DNA from 2 places in the Staphylococcus sp. MZ3 genome. Region 1 is predicted to be linked to the other one. Evidence: a T-box and tRNA genes for the amino acid it is inferred to sense, from the RefSeq annotation. Region 1 holds a T-box; the other holds one or more tRNA genes.
What was found. The T-box of region 1 lies ahead of alaS (alanine--tRNA ligase). A T-box ahead of a tRNA ligase gene usually reads a tRNA of that ligase, here a tRNA-Ala.
Positions count from the first base shown of each region.

Region 2: it encodes a tRNA-Ala, which carries the amino acid that the T-box ahead of alaS (alanine--tRNA ligase) is inferred to sense. The anticodon was not compared.

Region 1 covers NZ_CP076026.1:1,675,684-1,683,683, forward strand. The annotation lists gene ruvX (Holliday junction resolvase RuvX) at 1-417, opposite strand, end outside; gene KI230_RS08080 (IreB family regulatory phosphoprotein) at 421-681, opposite strand; gene alaS (alanine--tRNA ligase) at 744-3,374, opposite strand; T-box leader at 3,506-3,683, opposite strand; gene recD2 (SF1B family DNA helicase RecD2) at 3,717-6,194, opposite strand; gene KI230_RS08095 (tetratricopeptide repeat protein) at 6,196-6,864, opposite strand; gene mnmA (tRNA 2-thiouridine(34) synthase MnmA) at 7,441-8,000, opposite strand, start outside.
Region 2 covers NZ_CP076026.1:1,974,216-1,982,215, forward strand. The annotation lists tRNA gene KI230_RS09525 (tRNA-Gly) at 13-87, opposite strand; tRNA gene KI230_RS09530 (tRNA-Cys) at 95-168, opposite strand; tRNA gene KI230_RS09535 (tRNA-Gln) at 174-245, opposite strand; tRNA gene KI230_RS09540 (tRNA-His) at 257-329, opposite strand; tRNA gene KI230_RS09545 (tRNA-Trp) at 332-405, opposite strand; tRNA gene KI230_RS09550 (tRNA-Tyr) at 421-501, opposite strand; tRNA gene KI230_RS09555 (tRNA-Thr) at 507-582, opposite strand; tRNA gene KI230_RS09560 (tRNA-Phe) at 590-662, opposite strand; tRNA gene KI230_RS09565 (tRNA-Asp) at 681-756, opposite strand; tRNA gene KI230_RS09570 (tRNA-Met) at 766-839, opposite strand; tRNA gene KI230_RS09575 (tRNA-Ser) at 854-946, opposite strand; tRNA gene KI230_RS09580 (tRNA-Asp) at 985-1,060, opposite strand; tRNA gene KI230_RS09585 (tRNA-Ser) at 1,071-1,160, opposite strand; tRNA gene KI230_RS09590 (tRNA-Ile) at 1,170-1,243, opposite strand; tRNA gene KI230_RS09595 (tRNA-Met) at 1,272-1,345, opposite strand; tRNA gene KI230_RS09600 (tRNA-Ala) at 1,367-1,442, opposite strand; tRNA gene KI230_RS09605 (tRNA-Pro) at 1,460-1,533, opposite strand; tRNA gene KI230_RS09610 (tRNA-Arg) at 1,543-1,616, opposite strand; tRNA gene KI230_RS09615 (tRNA-Leu) at 1,635-1,723, opposite strand; tRNA gene KI230_RS09620 (tRNA-Gly) at 1,734-1,808, opposite strand; tRNA gene KI230_RS09625 (tRNA-Leu) at 1,812-1,893, opposite strand; tRNA gene KI230_RS09630 (tRNA-Lys) at 1,897-1,972, opposite strand; tRNA gene KI230_RS09635 (tRNA-Thr) at 1,978-2,053, opposite strand; tRNA gene KI230_RS09640 (tRNA-Val) at 2,070-2,145, opposite strand; rRNA gene rrf (5S ribosomal RNA) at 2,157-2,271, opposite strand; rRNA gene KI230_RS09650 (23S ribosomal RNA) at 2,344-5,265, opposite strand; tRNA gene KI230_RS09655 (tRNA-Ala) at 5,479-5,554, opposite strand; tRNA gene KI230_RS09660 (tRNA-Ile) at 5,573-5,649, opposite strand; rRNA gene KI230_RS09665 (16S ribosomal RNA) at 5,741-7,290, opposite strand.

The sequences.
Region 1 (8,000 bases):
ATCTAAATAGCCTTGTAAAATAAATACCGCTGCCATTTTATCAATCACTTGTTTTCTTTTTTGTCTTGAAACATCTGCTTCTAATAATGATCGTTCAGCAGCCATTGTGCTTAATCTTTCATCCCACATCACAATCTCAATAGAAGGATAAGCTTCTAATAATTTTTCTTTATATGTTAACGAAGCTTCGCCTCGAAATCCTATTGAATTATTCATGTTTTTAGGTAGTCCTATTACGACTGTACCCACATTATGTTTTTTAATAATGTCTACTAATTGGTCAATACCTAATTCATTATTTTCTTCATTGATTCGGAGTGTGTCTAATCCTTGTGCCGTCCAACCCATTATATCACTAATTGCAATTCCTACCGTTCTACTACCGACATCGAGTCCTAAAATTTTATGTTGTAACATAAATTATTTATTTTGCTCTTTTAAATAGTAAGAAACAAGCTCTTCCATAATAACATCTCTATCAATATGACGAATTTGATTTCTTGCTTCATTTTGGCGTGGAATATACGCAGGGTCACCTGATAATAAATAACCTACAATTTGGTTTACGGCATTATATCCTCGTTCATCTAATGTTCGATAAACATTATTTAAAACATCTCTTACATCTTGCGTTGGAAGTTCTTCATAGTCGAATTTCATTGTTTTATCAAAGTTTTCCATTTGCGACACTCCTTTAATTACAAATATAACTCACTATCATCATACAATATTATGGCTTTAAATTATAGATTTTTAATGTAATCTTTAATAAAGCTTAATGATTTTGAGATATTTTCAGGTTGTGTACCGCCACCTTGAGCCATATCTGGACGACCGCCACCTTTACCACCAACGATTGGTGCCATTTGTTTGATAAGATCACCGGCTTTAACGTTATTTGTTAAAGATTTAGGGACAGTTGCAACCATCGATACTTTATCATCAACATTACTTGCAAGAATGATAATTGTATCTTGTAGTTTAGATTTAAAATCGTCCATTGTCGAGCGAATTGCTTTCGCATTTGGTACATCCACTTCAGTAACCAATACTTTATAGCCATTGATTTCTTCAACTTGATCCTCAATATTACCCATTTTAAGTGATGTGATTTCTTTGTCACGTTGCTCTAATTGTTTTAATAATGCTTTTTCTTCATCTTGTAATTGTGTTAACTTATCGACTACTTGATCATCAGATTTCACTTTCAGCTGTGATTTCATCGTATTAAATTTCTCTTGAATATCTTCTAAATATAAGAAAGCTGCTTTACCTGTTAATGCTTCAATACGACGCACACCAGCTCCTGTACCTGACTCACTTACTATTTTGAATAAGCCAATTTCAGAAGTATTGCGGACATGAATACCACCACATAATTCAATTGAAAATGGTGCCATATTTACTACACGCACAACATCACCATATTTTTCACCGAATAATGCCATTGCGCCCATTTCTTTAGCTGAAGCAATATCCATTTCTTGAATGTTAACGTCAATACCTTTCCAAATTTCTTCATTTACTAAGCGTTCAACTTGATCAATTTCATCATTAGTCATTGGACCAAAATGAGAGAAATCAAAACGTAAACGATCTGCTTCTACTAGTGAACCAGCTTGGTTAACATGATCACCCAGTACTGATTTCAACGCTGCATGTAATAAATGAGTTGCACTATGGTTCTTTTGAATGTCACGTCGATCATTTTGGTTCACTTCAGCAGACACTGTAGCGCCAACATTTACTTGGCCAAATTGTACTACTCCTTTATGCAAGTTTTGACCATTTGGTGCTTTGGTTACTTCACTAACAGCAATTTCAAAATTGTCATTATAAACAATACCTGTATCCGCAACTTGTCCACCACTGACTGCATAAAATGGTGTTTCCGTTAACATGAAGTATACTGTTTCACCCGCTTCAACTTGTGAAACTTCTTCACCATTATATATCAAGTGTGTTAGGGTTGTTTGAGCTGTCGCAGTATCATAACCAACAAAAGTACTTACAGATGTAATATTTTTCAATACTTCACTTTGAACTTGCATTGATTGAGAATTTTGACGTGCTTGACGTGCACGATCACGTTGTTGTTGCATTTCTGACTCGAATGTTGTCATATCAACTTTCAATCCTGCTTGCACTGCTATTTCTTCAGTTAATTCAATTGGGAACCCGTACGTATCATACAATTTAAATGCATCTTTCCCATTAATTTCATTTGTTGTCGCTTTAGCTTTTTTAATTAATTCATTTAAAATCGCTAAACCATCTTCTAATGTTTCATGGAATCGTTCTTCTTCAGACTTTATAACACGCTTAATGAAATCTGCTTTTTCCTTAACATTTGGATAATATGGTTCCATAATGTCTGCAACAATATCAACAAGTTTGTACATAAACGGCTCATTGATTCCTAACGTTTGACTAAAACGAACGGCACGACGTAACAATCGACGTAATACATATCCTCTACCTTCATTGGCAGGTAATGCACCATCAGAAATTGCAAATGCAATCGTACGAATGTGGTCAGCAATTACTTTAAATGCCACATCTTGTTCGTTGTTTACTAAATATTGTTTACCTGATACTTTTTCGATTTCATTCATTATAGGCATAAATAAATCTGTTTCATAGTTAGTACGTACATTTTGAGAAACTGAGGCCATACGCTCAAGCCCCATGCCGGTATCAATGTTTTTATTAGGTAATGGTGTGTAACTATGATCTTTATTATGATTGAATTCACTAAATACTAAGTTCCATACTTCAAGATAGCGTTCATTTTCTCCACCTGGATACATTTCTTCTGCCGGATCGTCTTGTCCATATGCTTCTCCGCGATCATAGAAAATCTCAGTGTTTGGTCCTGAAGGCCCTTCACCAATATCCCAGAAGTTACCTTCAATGCGAATAATACGACTTTCTTCAAGACCAATATCTTTATGCCAAATGTTGTATGCTTCCATATCTTCCGGATGAATCGTAACGTACAATTTATCTGGCTCCATACCCATCCATTTATCACTCGTTAAAAATTCCCAAGCAAATTCAATCGCTTCTTGTTTAAAATAATCACCAATTGAGAAGTTACCTAACATTTCAAAGAATGTATGGTGACGCGCTGTGAAACCAACATTTTCAATATCATTTGTACGAATAGCTTTTTGAGAGTTTACAATTCTTGGCTTTTTAGGTGTTTCACGTCCATCAAAATATTTCTTTAATGTTGCTACACCTGAATTAATCCATAATAATGTATCATCATCAATTGGCACTAATGGTGCAGAAGGTTCAACCATATGTCCTTTTTCAACAAAGAAATCTAGATATTTTTGTCTAATTTCACTCGCTTTTAACTTTTTCATCATTTACACATCCTATTTACTGTTTTTAAATTACCATTCCATAAAAATTGATGACACAGATAGTCGATTTGAAAAACTAGTATAAATCAATATCATTTTTTATTATTAAAAAATAAAAAACGCCCATCCTCAAAAGGGACGAACGTTATCGCGGTACCACCCTAGTTATAAATGCAATTCAACACATTTATCACTTTAAATCGACTATACAGTTGTGCATAAAGTAGCGTTCACTAATGTTTGTTGTACTTTTCACCAACCAGTACATCTCTGATAAACAAATCATTAACTACTCATCTTTATACGAATTTAATTCTATTTTAGTTACATTTACGCTTGTTGTCAACGTTCTATAAAGTCATACGGCGTGATTTCTCCCATATTAATCATTGGGTCAATTTTAAACATTGTAGCTTCCGTTAATACATTTATATCTGTTTTTGTTGAATCAGACGTAACTTCTCCACTATCATTCGATGACATTGGCGCTTGTACTTGATCATCTATTGTCGTTTGTGAAGCTCCTGTATCATTAGTTGCTGTGTTTTCCAGCATTTCTTCATCTTCTGAATTAAAATAATTTTTCAACAATGTACATAATTGTGTTAAACGCGCTTGACCATTTGTTTTTAATCCAATATCAAATGCTTCTGGATCACCAAGTAGAACTAAACTCGTTTTCGCTCTAGTTAAACCAGTATATAATATCGGTCTTTGTAACATTCTAAAATACTGTTTAACAATAGGCATGATAACAATAGGAAATTCTGAACCTTGTGATTTATGGATTGATGTACAATAAGCATGCGTTAATTCCATCATATCTTGTTTCGTAAATGTAATTTCATTACCTTCAAAATCCACAACAAGTACATCTTTATTAAGGGCATTTTCTTTCGCCCAAAAAATACCAACAATAACTCCTATGTCACCATTGAATATGTTATCATTTGGCCTATTAACAAGTTGTAATACTTTGTCACCTTTTCTAAAGACTACATCACCAAACTCAATTTCTCGTGTGTCTTTCTTTTTAGGGTTTAAAATATCTTGTAAAACTTGATTTAAACGTTTAATACCGGCATTTCCTTTATACATTGGTGCAAGCACTTGAATATCAGCCATAGTATACCCTTTATTAACAGCACTAGTAACTACCTTCTCAACAACTGTTGGTATTTGGTTTGCCTGACAGTTAATAAAGCTTCTATCATGAAAACGCTGTGTAATATCAATTTTCTGACCCAACTTCATTCGATGTGCTAATTCTATAATGCTTGAACCATCTTGTTGACGATATACTTCAGTCAGATTAACTCGTGGTATAGCTTTCGATTCAATTAAATCTTTAAATACTTGACCAGGACCTACAGAAGGCAATTGGTCCTCATCACCTACAAATATCAATTGTGCATCTAAAGGAACTGCACTTAAAAATTGGTGGAACAACCAAGTATCTACCATAGACATCTCATCAATGATTATGAGTCGTGCGTTTATTTCATTTTCTAATATATCCTCTGGCTTTGTGTCTTGATTCCAACCTATTAAACGATGAATCGTCATTGCTTCTAATCCAGTTGACTCTTGTAGTCTCTTAGACGCTCTTCCTGTTGGCGCTGCTAATACAACTGGATAATCATCATTGACATAATCATCATAATCTAATGATAAGCCATGAATCTCAGCATATAATTCTACAATGCCTTTAATTACTGTCGTCTTTCCTGTTCCCGGTCCACCGGTTAATAGCATCACCTTAGAATTGATAGCCGTTTGCAAAGCTTCTTTTTGTGAAGCTGCATAGTTCACTTGATTCGCATCTTCTATTTCACCAATATGCATTTGTAAATCTGACTGTTCAATTTCTGTAAGTTTATTTGTATGCGTCTTTATTCTGAATAAGTTTTGAACACTTTTGATTTCAGAATAATACAAACTTGGAATTGCAACTTGTTCATTGTCAATAATTAGTCGTTTTTCCTCATTTAAGTATTGCAACATTTCGTCTAATTTTTCAGGTTCGATGACCTCTTCATCTTGATAATTTAATACATCAACCGTTAAATCTATAACAACATTGATAGGCAAATATGTATGTCCCTGTTTAATACATTCTTCTTCTAACGTATAGAGCAACGCAGCTTTTAATCGTTCATTATCGTTATAAGCGATACCAATATTTCTAGCAAGTTGATCTGCTTTATTAAAACCAATACCTTTAATATCATAAATCAATTGATATGGATTTCGATCTAAAATAGTCAGTGTATCGCCGAGATAAAACTGATAAATTGCCATTGAAAGTTTAGGACCAAACCCTAAATCATGTAAACGAATCATTATTTTTTCAGATTCTTGATTTGCTGAAATTTGTTCTGCAATTTGTTTCTGTTTCTTTTTAGATAATCCCGAAACTTTTTCTAGCACTGAATGGTCATCTAATATATCATTTATCGCATTGTCACCTAATGTATTAACAATATTTTGAGCTGTCTTTTTACCTACACCTTTAAACAAATCACTAGATAAATAACTTATAATTGCTTCTTTCGTTTGTGGCATTTCTTTTTCAAAAGTCTCTGCTTTTAATTGTTTACCATAACGTGGATGATCAACAACTTGCCCTTTAAATGTGTAGACATCGCCTTCAACAATATTCGGAAGAAACCCTACAACAGTTGGCATTGTATCAAAGTCTTCATTTGTTTCAATAGTATCTACTTTAAGCACTGTATAAAAATTATCACTGTTTTGAAACAATATCGCTTCAACAGTACCTTTGATCATTGAATAATCAAATAGTGTAGGGTCTGACATGTTACTCCTCCTCTTTCATTTTAGTGAATGTTTTCAGCGCATGCTGACTTAATAAGTGTTTAGGGTCGATAGTCACAGCTTCTTTAAAATGAGTTATTGCTTCATCAATATCTTCATTTTTCATAAATAACGCTAAGCCCAAATTGTATCTTGCATCAACATGATTTTTATCAATCGTTAATACATGTTTAAGTTGAGTTATGGCTTCATTAAACATTTCTAATTGACATAATACCAGACCATATTGAAATTGAACTTCTGCATCTTTGTCTTTATCTAGTTCCGCAGCAGTCATTAAATACGGCAATGCCAGCTTAAATGATTCTAACTGATTAAACGCCATACCGATCATATAATTACAATCAACTTGTTCAATCTCTGTTTGTAATGCTTGTTGATATAATTTAATAGCTTCTTGATAACGTTGCTGATTATAATATACATTTGCTAGATTATAAAATACGACGCCATTCTTCGGATCTATTGTTAAAGCTTTTTGGAAAAAGCGCTCTGCCTTTTCAATCTCATTCGCATCAGCAAGTACGATACCAGCATTAATATAATTTTCAATAATTGTAGGATTTTCTTCGATATTTCCGAACAATGCTTGTAACGCTTCTTCTATTTTTCCATTTTGTATGTATTGATAAATTGTTTGTTGATCTATCATTTACGAACCTCATTTCTCATCAATTATAACATCTTGATAAATTGTATGTCTCGAATCACTTAACAACGAATAAAATATAATCTAATATCATCTTCATTCATGAAAAAGCGGGAATGGAATAGAAATGATTAAGAACCATTAACGGTTTATTATGTAATGGTTCTTCCACATTAGCCACTACTATTATGTACTTAAAAATAGGAATACATAATTAGACTCATGCATAGGGAGTGGGACAGAAATGATATTTTAACAAAATTAAATTCGTTTACCCCAACTCGCACATTATTGAAATCTGACTTTCCGTCAGCTTCTGTGTTGGGCCCCGTCCCCAACTTCCATTGCCTGTTGAAATTGGGGTTCCAATTTCTCTGTGTTGGGGCCCCGCCAACTTCCATTGCCTGTTGAAATTGGGGTTCCAATTTCTCTATGTTGTGGTCCCGCCAATATAACATTGTAGAGCCTAGGACATTGTGATGTCCCAGACTCTATCATCATGAATTATTCTCATCAAAAACTGTCTTTCGTCATTTTCGACGTTGAAACTTCAAATAAGTAATTTATTGTTGCCATTGTTTATACAACATAATTTAATTGACCTTCATTTTTGAACACATCGTCAATTGTTGCTCCACCAAGACACACATCACCTTGATAAAAAACAACTGCTTGTCCAGGTGTGATTGCTCTTACTGGCTCAGCAAAAGTAACACGTAGTGCATGGTCGTTTTCACGTTTCACAAAAACTTTCGTATCTTTTTGGCGATATCTAAATTTAGCTGTACATTCAAAACCTTGATCTAAGTCATTATCTTCTGGATTTACAAATGAATAGTCTGAAGCAATTAAGTAATCACTGTATAATGCATCGTGATGGAATCCTTGTTCTACATATAAAACATTATCTTTTAGGTTTTTACCGACAACAAACCAAGGATCGCCATCTCCACCTATACCTAATCCATGTCTTTGTCCTATTGTGTAATACATCAAACCACTATGTTTACCCATTTTCTTACCATCAAGTGTTATCATATCACCCGGTTGTGCAGGTAAATATTGTGATAAAAATGTTTTAAAGTTTTTTTCGCCGATAAAACAAATGCCTGTAGAATCTTTTTTCTTAGCAGTAACAA
Region 2 (8,000 bases), 300 kb from region 1:
AATATTAAATTATGGAGCGGAAGATAGGATTTGCACCTATACCTCGTTCCGGGAAGGAACGTGTTCTAAAAGTTGAACTACTCCCGCATAAACCTGGAGGCGGCAACCGGATTTGAACCGGTGATAAAGGTTTTGCAGACCTCTGCCTTACCACTTGGCTATGCCGCCAATAACTGGGCTAGCTGGATTCGAACCAACGAGTGACGGAGTCAAAGTCCGTTGCCTTACCGCTTGGCTATAGCCCATTAATAATAAGGGCGGCTGAAGGGGATCGAACCCTCGAATGTCGGAACCACAATCCGATGTGTTAACCACTTCACCACAGCCGCCATGGCAGGGGCAGTAGGAATCGAACCCACACCAAAGGTTTTGGAGACCTCTATTCTACCGTTGAACTATGCCCCTATTAAAAATAATAAATGGAGGGGGGCAGATTCGAACTGCCGAACCCGAAGGAGCGGATTTACAGTCCGCCGCGTTTAGCCACTTCGCTACCCCTCCATAAATGGTGCCGGCCAGAGGACTTGAACCCCCAACCTACTGATTACAAGTCAGTTGCTCTACCAATTGAGCTAGGCCGGCTAAGAAATGGTTCAGGACAGAGTCGAACTGCCGACACATGGAGCTTCAATCCATTGCTCTACCAACTGAGCTACTGAACCATAATAAAAATGTAATGATGGCGGTCTCGACGGGAATCGAACCCGCGATCTCCTGCGTGACAGGCAGGCGTGTTAACCGCTACACTACGAGACCTATAAAATATTGCGGGAGGCGGATTTGAACCACCGACCTTCGGGTTATGAGCCCGACGAGCTACCGAACTGCTCCATCCCGCGATAATAAAAAATAATGGCGGAGGAAGAGGGATTCGAACCCCCGCGGCCCGTTAAGGCCCTGTCGGTTTTCAAGACCGATCCCTTCAGCCGGACTTGGGTATTCCTCCATTATTATAGGTAAATCGCTATTAATTATAAAATTAAATGGCGGTCTCGACGGGAATCGAACCCGCGATCTCCTGCGTGACAGGCAGGCGTGTTAACCGCTACACTACGAGACCATTAGTAAAACGGAGGAAGAGGGATTCGAACCCCCGCGAGCCGTTAAGCCCCTGTCGGTTTTCAAGACCGATCCCTTCAGCCAGACTTGGGTATTCCTCCAAAATTATATGGACCTTGCAGGACTCGAACCTGCGACCGAACGGTTATGAGCCGTTAGCTCTAACCAACTGAGCTAAAGGTCCTAAATATAATTTTACAACTAATAAATAGTGGCGGTGGAGGGGATCGAACCCCCGACCTCACGGGTATGAACCGTACGCTCTAGCCAGCTGAGCTACACCGCCTTATATAGTTTGTAAATAATATGGTGGAGACTAGCGGGATCGAACCGCTGACCTCCTGCGTGCAAAGCAGGCGCTCTCCCAGCTGAGCTAAGCCCCCATAATAATTACAGTATATCGGGAAGACAGGATTCGAACCTGCGACCCCTTGGTCCCAAACCAAGTGCTCTACCAAGCTGAGCTACTTCCCGTATAATTAACGCGCCCGATAGGAGTCGAACCCATAACCTCTTGATCCGTAGTCAAACGCTCTATCCAATTGAGCTACGGGCGCATATGTTTTTATTGAAAATGGTGCCGAGGACCGGAATCGAACCGGTACGGTGATCACTCACCGCAGGATTTTAAGTCCTGTGCGTCTGCCAGTTCCGCCACCCCGGCACTATAAAAATGGAGCAGAAGACGGGATTCGAACCCGCGACCCCAACCTTGGCAAGGTTGTATTCTACCGCTGAACTACTTCTGCATATGCGGGTGAAGGGAGTCGAACCCCCACGCCGTAAGGCGCTAGATCCTAAGTCTAGTGCGTCTGCCAATTCCGCCACACCCGCAAATGGTGAGCCATAGAGGATTCGAACCTCTGACCCTCTGATTAAAAGTCAGATGCTCTACCAACTGAGCTAATGGCTCTTCCATGGTGCCGGCCAGAGGACTTGAACCCCCAACCTACTGATTACAAGTCAGTTGCTCTACCAATTGAGCTAGGCCGGCAATATGTAAGAATAAATGGTGGAGAATGACGGGTTCGAACCGCCGACCCTCTGCTTGTAAGGCAGATGCTCTCCCAGCTGAGCTAATTCTCCGATTTAAAACTGCCTGGCAACGTTCTACTCTAGCGGAACGTAAGTTCGACTACCATCGACGCTAAGGAGCTTAACTTCTGTGTTCGGCATGGGAACAGGTGTGACCTCCTTGCTATAGTCACCAGACATATGAATGTAATTTATACATTCAAAACTAGATAGTAAGTAAAAGTGATTTTGCTTCGCAAAACATTTATTTTGATTAAGTCTTCGATCGATTAGTATTCGTCAGCTCCACATGTCACCATGCTTCCACCTCGAACCTATTAACCTCATCATCTTTGAGGGATCTTATAACCGAAGTTGGGAAATCTCATCTTGAGGGGGGCTTCATGCTTAGATGCTTTCAGCACTTATCCCGTCCACACATAGCTACCCAGCTATGCCGTTGGCACGACAACTGGTACACCAGAGGTATGTCCATCCCGGTCCTCTCGTACTAAGGACAGCTCCTCTCAAATTTCCTACGCCCACGACGGATAGGGACCGAACTGTCTCACGACGTTCTGAACCCAGCTCGCGTACCGCTTTAATGGGCGAACAGCCCAACCCTTGGGACCGACTACAGCCCCAGGATGCGATGAGCCGACATCGAGGTGCCAAACCTCCCCGTCGATGTGAACTCTTGGGGGAGATAAGCCTGTTATCCCCGGGGTAGCTTTTATCCGTTGAGCGATGGCCCTTCCATGCGGAACCACCGGATCACTAAGTCCGTCTTTCGACCCTGCTCGACTTGTAGGTCTCGCAGTCAAGCTCCCTTATGCCTTTACACTCTATGAATGATTTCCAACCATTCTGAGGGAACCTTTGAGCGCCTCCGTTACCTTTTAGGAGGCGACCGCCCCAGTCAAACTGCCCGCCTGACACTGTCTCCCACCACGATAAGTGGTGCGGGTTAGAAAGCCAACACAGCTAGGGTAGTATCCCACCAGCGCCTCCACGTAAGCTAGCGCTCACGTTTCAAAGGCTCCTACCTATCCTGTACAAGCTGTGCCGAATTTCAATATCAGGCTACAGTAAAGCTCCACGGGGTCTTTCCGTCCTGTCGCGGGTAACCTGCATCTTCACAGGTACTATGATTTCACCGAGTCTCTCGTTGAGACAGTGCCCAAATCGTTACGCCTTTCGTGCGGGTCGGAACTTACCCGACAAGGAATTTCGCTACCTTAGGACCGTTATAGTTACGGCCGCCGTTTACTGGGGCTTCGATTCGTAGCTTCGCAGAAGCTAACCACTCCTCTTAACCTTCCAGCACCGGGCAGGCGTCAGCCCCTATACATCACCTTACGGTTTAGCAGAGACCTGTGTTTTTGATAAACAGTCGCTTGGGCCTATTCACTGCGGCTCTTCTGGGCGTTAACCCTAAAGAGCACCCCTTCTCCCGAAGTTACGGGGTCATTTTGCCGAGTTCCTTAACGAGAGTTCGCTCGCTCACCTTAGAATTCTCATCTTGACTACCTGTGTCGGTTTGCGGTACGGGCACCTATTTTCTATCTAGAGGCTTTTCTCGGCAGTGTGAAATCAACGACTCGAAGACACAATGTCTTCTCCCCATCACAGCTCAGCCTTAACGAGTACCGGATTTGCCTAATACTCAGCCTTACTGCTTAGACGTGCAATCCAATCGCACGCTTCGCCTATCCTACTGCGTCCCCCATCGATTAAAACGATTATAGGTGGTACAGGAATATCAACCTGTTATCCATCGCCTACGCCTGTCGGCCTCAGCTTAGGACCCGACTAACCCAGAGCGGACGAGCCTTCCTCTGGAAACCTTAGTCAATCGGTGGACGGGATTCTCACCCGTCTTTCGCTACTCACACCGGCATTCTCACTTCTAAGCGCTCCACATGTCCTTACGATCATGCTTCAACGCCCTTAGAACGCTCTCCTACCATTGTCCAAAGGACAATCCACAGCTTCGGTAATATGTTTAGCCCCGGTACATTTTCGGCGCAGTGTCACTCGACTAGTGAGCTATTACGCACTCTTTAAATGATGGCTGCTTCTAAGCCAACATCCTAGTTGTCTGGGCAACGCCACATCCTTTTCCACTTAACATATATTTTGGGACCTTAGCTGGTGGTCTGGGCTGTTTCCCTTTCGAACACGGACCTTATCACCCATGTTCTGACTCCCAAGTTAAATTAATTGGCATTCGGAGTTTGTCTGAATTCGGTAACCCGAGAGGGGCCCCTCGTCCAAACAGTGCTCTACCTCCAATAATCATCACTTGAGGCTAGCCCTAAAGCTATTTCGGAGAGAACCAGCTATCTCCAGGTTCGATTGGAATTTCTCCGCTACCCTCAGTTCATCCGCTCACTTTTCAACGTAAGTCGGTTCGGTCCTCCATTCAGTGTTACCTGAACTTCAACCTGACCAAGGGTAGATCACCTGGTTTCGGGTCTACGACCAAATACTAAACGCCCTATTCAGACTCGATTTCGCTACGGCTCCACATTTACTGCTTAACCTTGCATCAAATCGTAACTCGCCGGTTCATTCTACAAAAGGCACGCCATCACCCATTAACGGGCTCTGACTACTTGTAAGCACACGGTTTCAGGTTCTATTTCACTCCCCTTCCGGGGTGCTTTTCACCTTTCCCTCACGGTACTGGTTCACTATCGGTCACTAGAGAGTATTTAGCCTTAGGAGATGGTCCTCCCAGATTCCGACGGAATTTCACGTGCTCCGTCATACTCAGGATCCACTCAAGAGAGACAACATTTTCGACTACAGGATTATTACCTTCTTTGATTCATCTTTCCAGATGATTCGTCTAATGTCGTCCTTTGTAACTCCGTATAGAGTGTCCTACAACCCCAACAAGCAAGCTTGTTGGTTTGGGCTCTTCCCGTTTCGCTCGCCGCTACTAAGGGAATCGAATTTTCTTTCTCTTCCTCCGGGTACTAAGATGTTTCAGTTCTCCGGGTGTGCCTTCTGATATGCTATGTATTCACATATCGATAACATGACATAACTCATGCTGGGTTTCCCCATTCGGAAATCTCTGGATCAAAGCTTACTTACAGCTCCCCAAAGCATATCGTCGTTAGTAACGTCCTTCATCGGCTTCTAGTGCCAAGGCATCCACCGTGCGCCCTTAATAACTTAATCTATGTTTCCACCATTTTTATAAGTCAAACGTTAACATGAAGTTACGTTCTTTTATAAAAAGATTTAAACGCGTTATTAATCTTGTGAGTGTTCTTTCGAACACTAGCGATTATTTCTTATGAATTCAAGCTTATTTAAAACTCTTTATTCACTCGGTTTTGCTTGGTAAAATCTATATTTTACTTACTTATCTAGTTTTCAATGTACAAATAATGGTGGAGACTAGCGGGATCGAACCGCTGACCTCCTGCGTGCAAAGCAGGCGCTCTCCCAGCTGAGCTAAGCCCCCAAATAGGTATTAAATTAATGGTGGGCCTAAGTGGACTCGAACCACCGACCTCACGCTTATCAGGCGTGCGCTCTAACCAGCTGAGCTATAGGCCCATTAATTTGAATGAACAAACATTCAAAACTGAATACAATATGTCACGTTATTCCGCATCTTCTGAAGAAGATGTTCCGAATATATCCTTAGAAAGGAGGTGATCCAGCCGCACCTTCCGATACGGCTACCTTGTTACGACTTCACCCCAATCATTTGTCCCACCTTCGACGGCTAGCTCCTAAAAGGTTACTCCACCGGCTTCGGGTGTTACAAACTCTCGTGGTGTGACGGGCGGTGTGTACAAGACCCGGGAACGTATTCACCGTAGCATGCTGATCTACGATTACTAGCGATTCCAGCTTCATGTAGTCGAGTTGCAGACTACAATCCGAACTGAGAACAACTTTATGGGATTTGCTTGACCTCACGGTTTCGCTGCCCTTTGTATTGTCCATTGTAGCACGTGTGTAGCCCAAATCATAAGGGGCATGATGATTTGACGTCATCCCCACCTTCCTCCGGTTTGTCACCGGCAGTCAACTTAGAGTGCCCAACTTAATGATGGCAACTAAGCTTAAGGGTTGCGCTCGTTGCGGGACTTAACCCAACATCTCACGACACGAGCTGACGACAACCATGCACCACCTGTCACTTTGTCCCCCGAAGGGGAAAGCTCTATCTCTAGAGTTGTCAAAGGATGTCAAGATTTGGTAAGGTTCTTCGCGTTGCTTCGAATTAAACCACATGCTCCACCGCTTGTGCGGGTCCCCGTCAATTCCTTTGAGTTTCAACCTTGCGGTCGTACTCCCCAGGCGGAGTGCTTAATGCGTTAGCTGCAGCACTAAGGGGCGGAAACCCCTAACACTTAGCACTCATCGTTTACGGCGTGGACTACCAGGGTATCTAATCCTGTTTGATCCCCACGCTTTCGCACATCAGCGTCAGTTACAGACCAGAAAGTCGCCTTCGCCACTGGTGTTCCTCCATATCTCTGCGCATTTCACCGCTACACATGGAATTCCACTTTCCTCTTCTGCACTCAAGTTTTCCAGTTTCCAATGACCCTCCACGGTTGAGCCGTGGGCTTTCACATCAGACTTAAAAACCGCCTACGCGCGCTTTACGCCCAATAATTCCGGATAACGCTTGCCACCTACGTATTACCGCGGCTGCTGGCACGTAGTTAGCCGTGGCTTTCTGATTAGGTACCGTCAAGATGTGCACAGTTACTTACACATATGTTCTTCCCTAATAACAGAGTTTTACGATCCGAAGACCTTCATCACTCACGCGGCGTTGCTCCGTCAGGCTTTCGCCCATTGCGGAAGATTCCCTACTGCTGCCTCCCGTAGGAGTCTGGACCGTGTCTCAGTTCCAGTGTGGCCGATCACCCTCTCAGGTCGGCTATGCATCGTTGCCTTGGTAAGCCGTTACCTTACCAACTAGCTAATGCAGCGCGGATCCATCTATAAGTGACAGCAAGACCGTCTTTCACTTTTGAACCATGCGGTTCAAAATATTATCCGGTATTAGCTCCGGTTTCCCGAAGTTATCCCAGTCTTATAGGTAGGTTATCCACGTGTTACTCACCCGTCCGCCGCTAACATCAGAGAAGCAAGCTTCTCGTCCGTTCGCTCGACTTGCATGTATTAGGCACGCCGCCAGCGTTCATCCTGAGCCAGGATCAAACTCTCCATAAAAATTATGATGTTTGATTAGCTCATAAATACTAAATAATGTTTGTAACTTATAGTTACGTTTTTGGAATTAACGTTGACATATTGTCATTCAGTTTTCAATATTCGTTTGTCACTTACAAGATTTAATTATAACTCGTAAGTTTTTGTAAGTCAAGAATTATTTTTAATTATTTTATTTCTAAAAAATAAATTTCCTAACTCAATTAATTCAACAAATATTATTTTATTATGTATTTGTTCGAATTTCAATAGTCAAATTTACACTTTATTAATATTTTAAATCAACAACTTAAAACATTTGTTTTTTAAATATTAGTGCCGTTTGACGACTTTTATATAATATCAAGTTATTCTAGTAGAGTCAACATAAAACAACACTTATTTTTGTTTAAAAATTACTGTTGAAGGGATTATTTTCTATTCGTAAGTACTATATGTATTTAAAGTGTAATTCCTTACGCTTTTTACTTCAGTTTTACAAACAAACTTATACTCACTTTATGGATAGTTATTTAGTAGACCCTCGTTTGAATATTTTTATGTTTATTTATAAAGGATACTAGTTATTAGTTAATACCACTTCCGTAGTTAGAATATTCTTTTCTTCAATTTAAATATTTTTCAGAATAAGCATAAAAAAGAAGTTAAACAACTTTCATGTCGTTTAACTTCTTAAATATTACGCTTACTTATATGAAGTAAGCTAACGC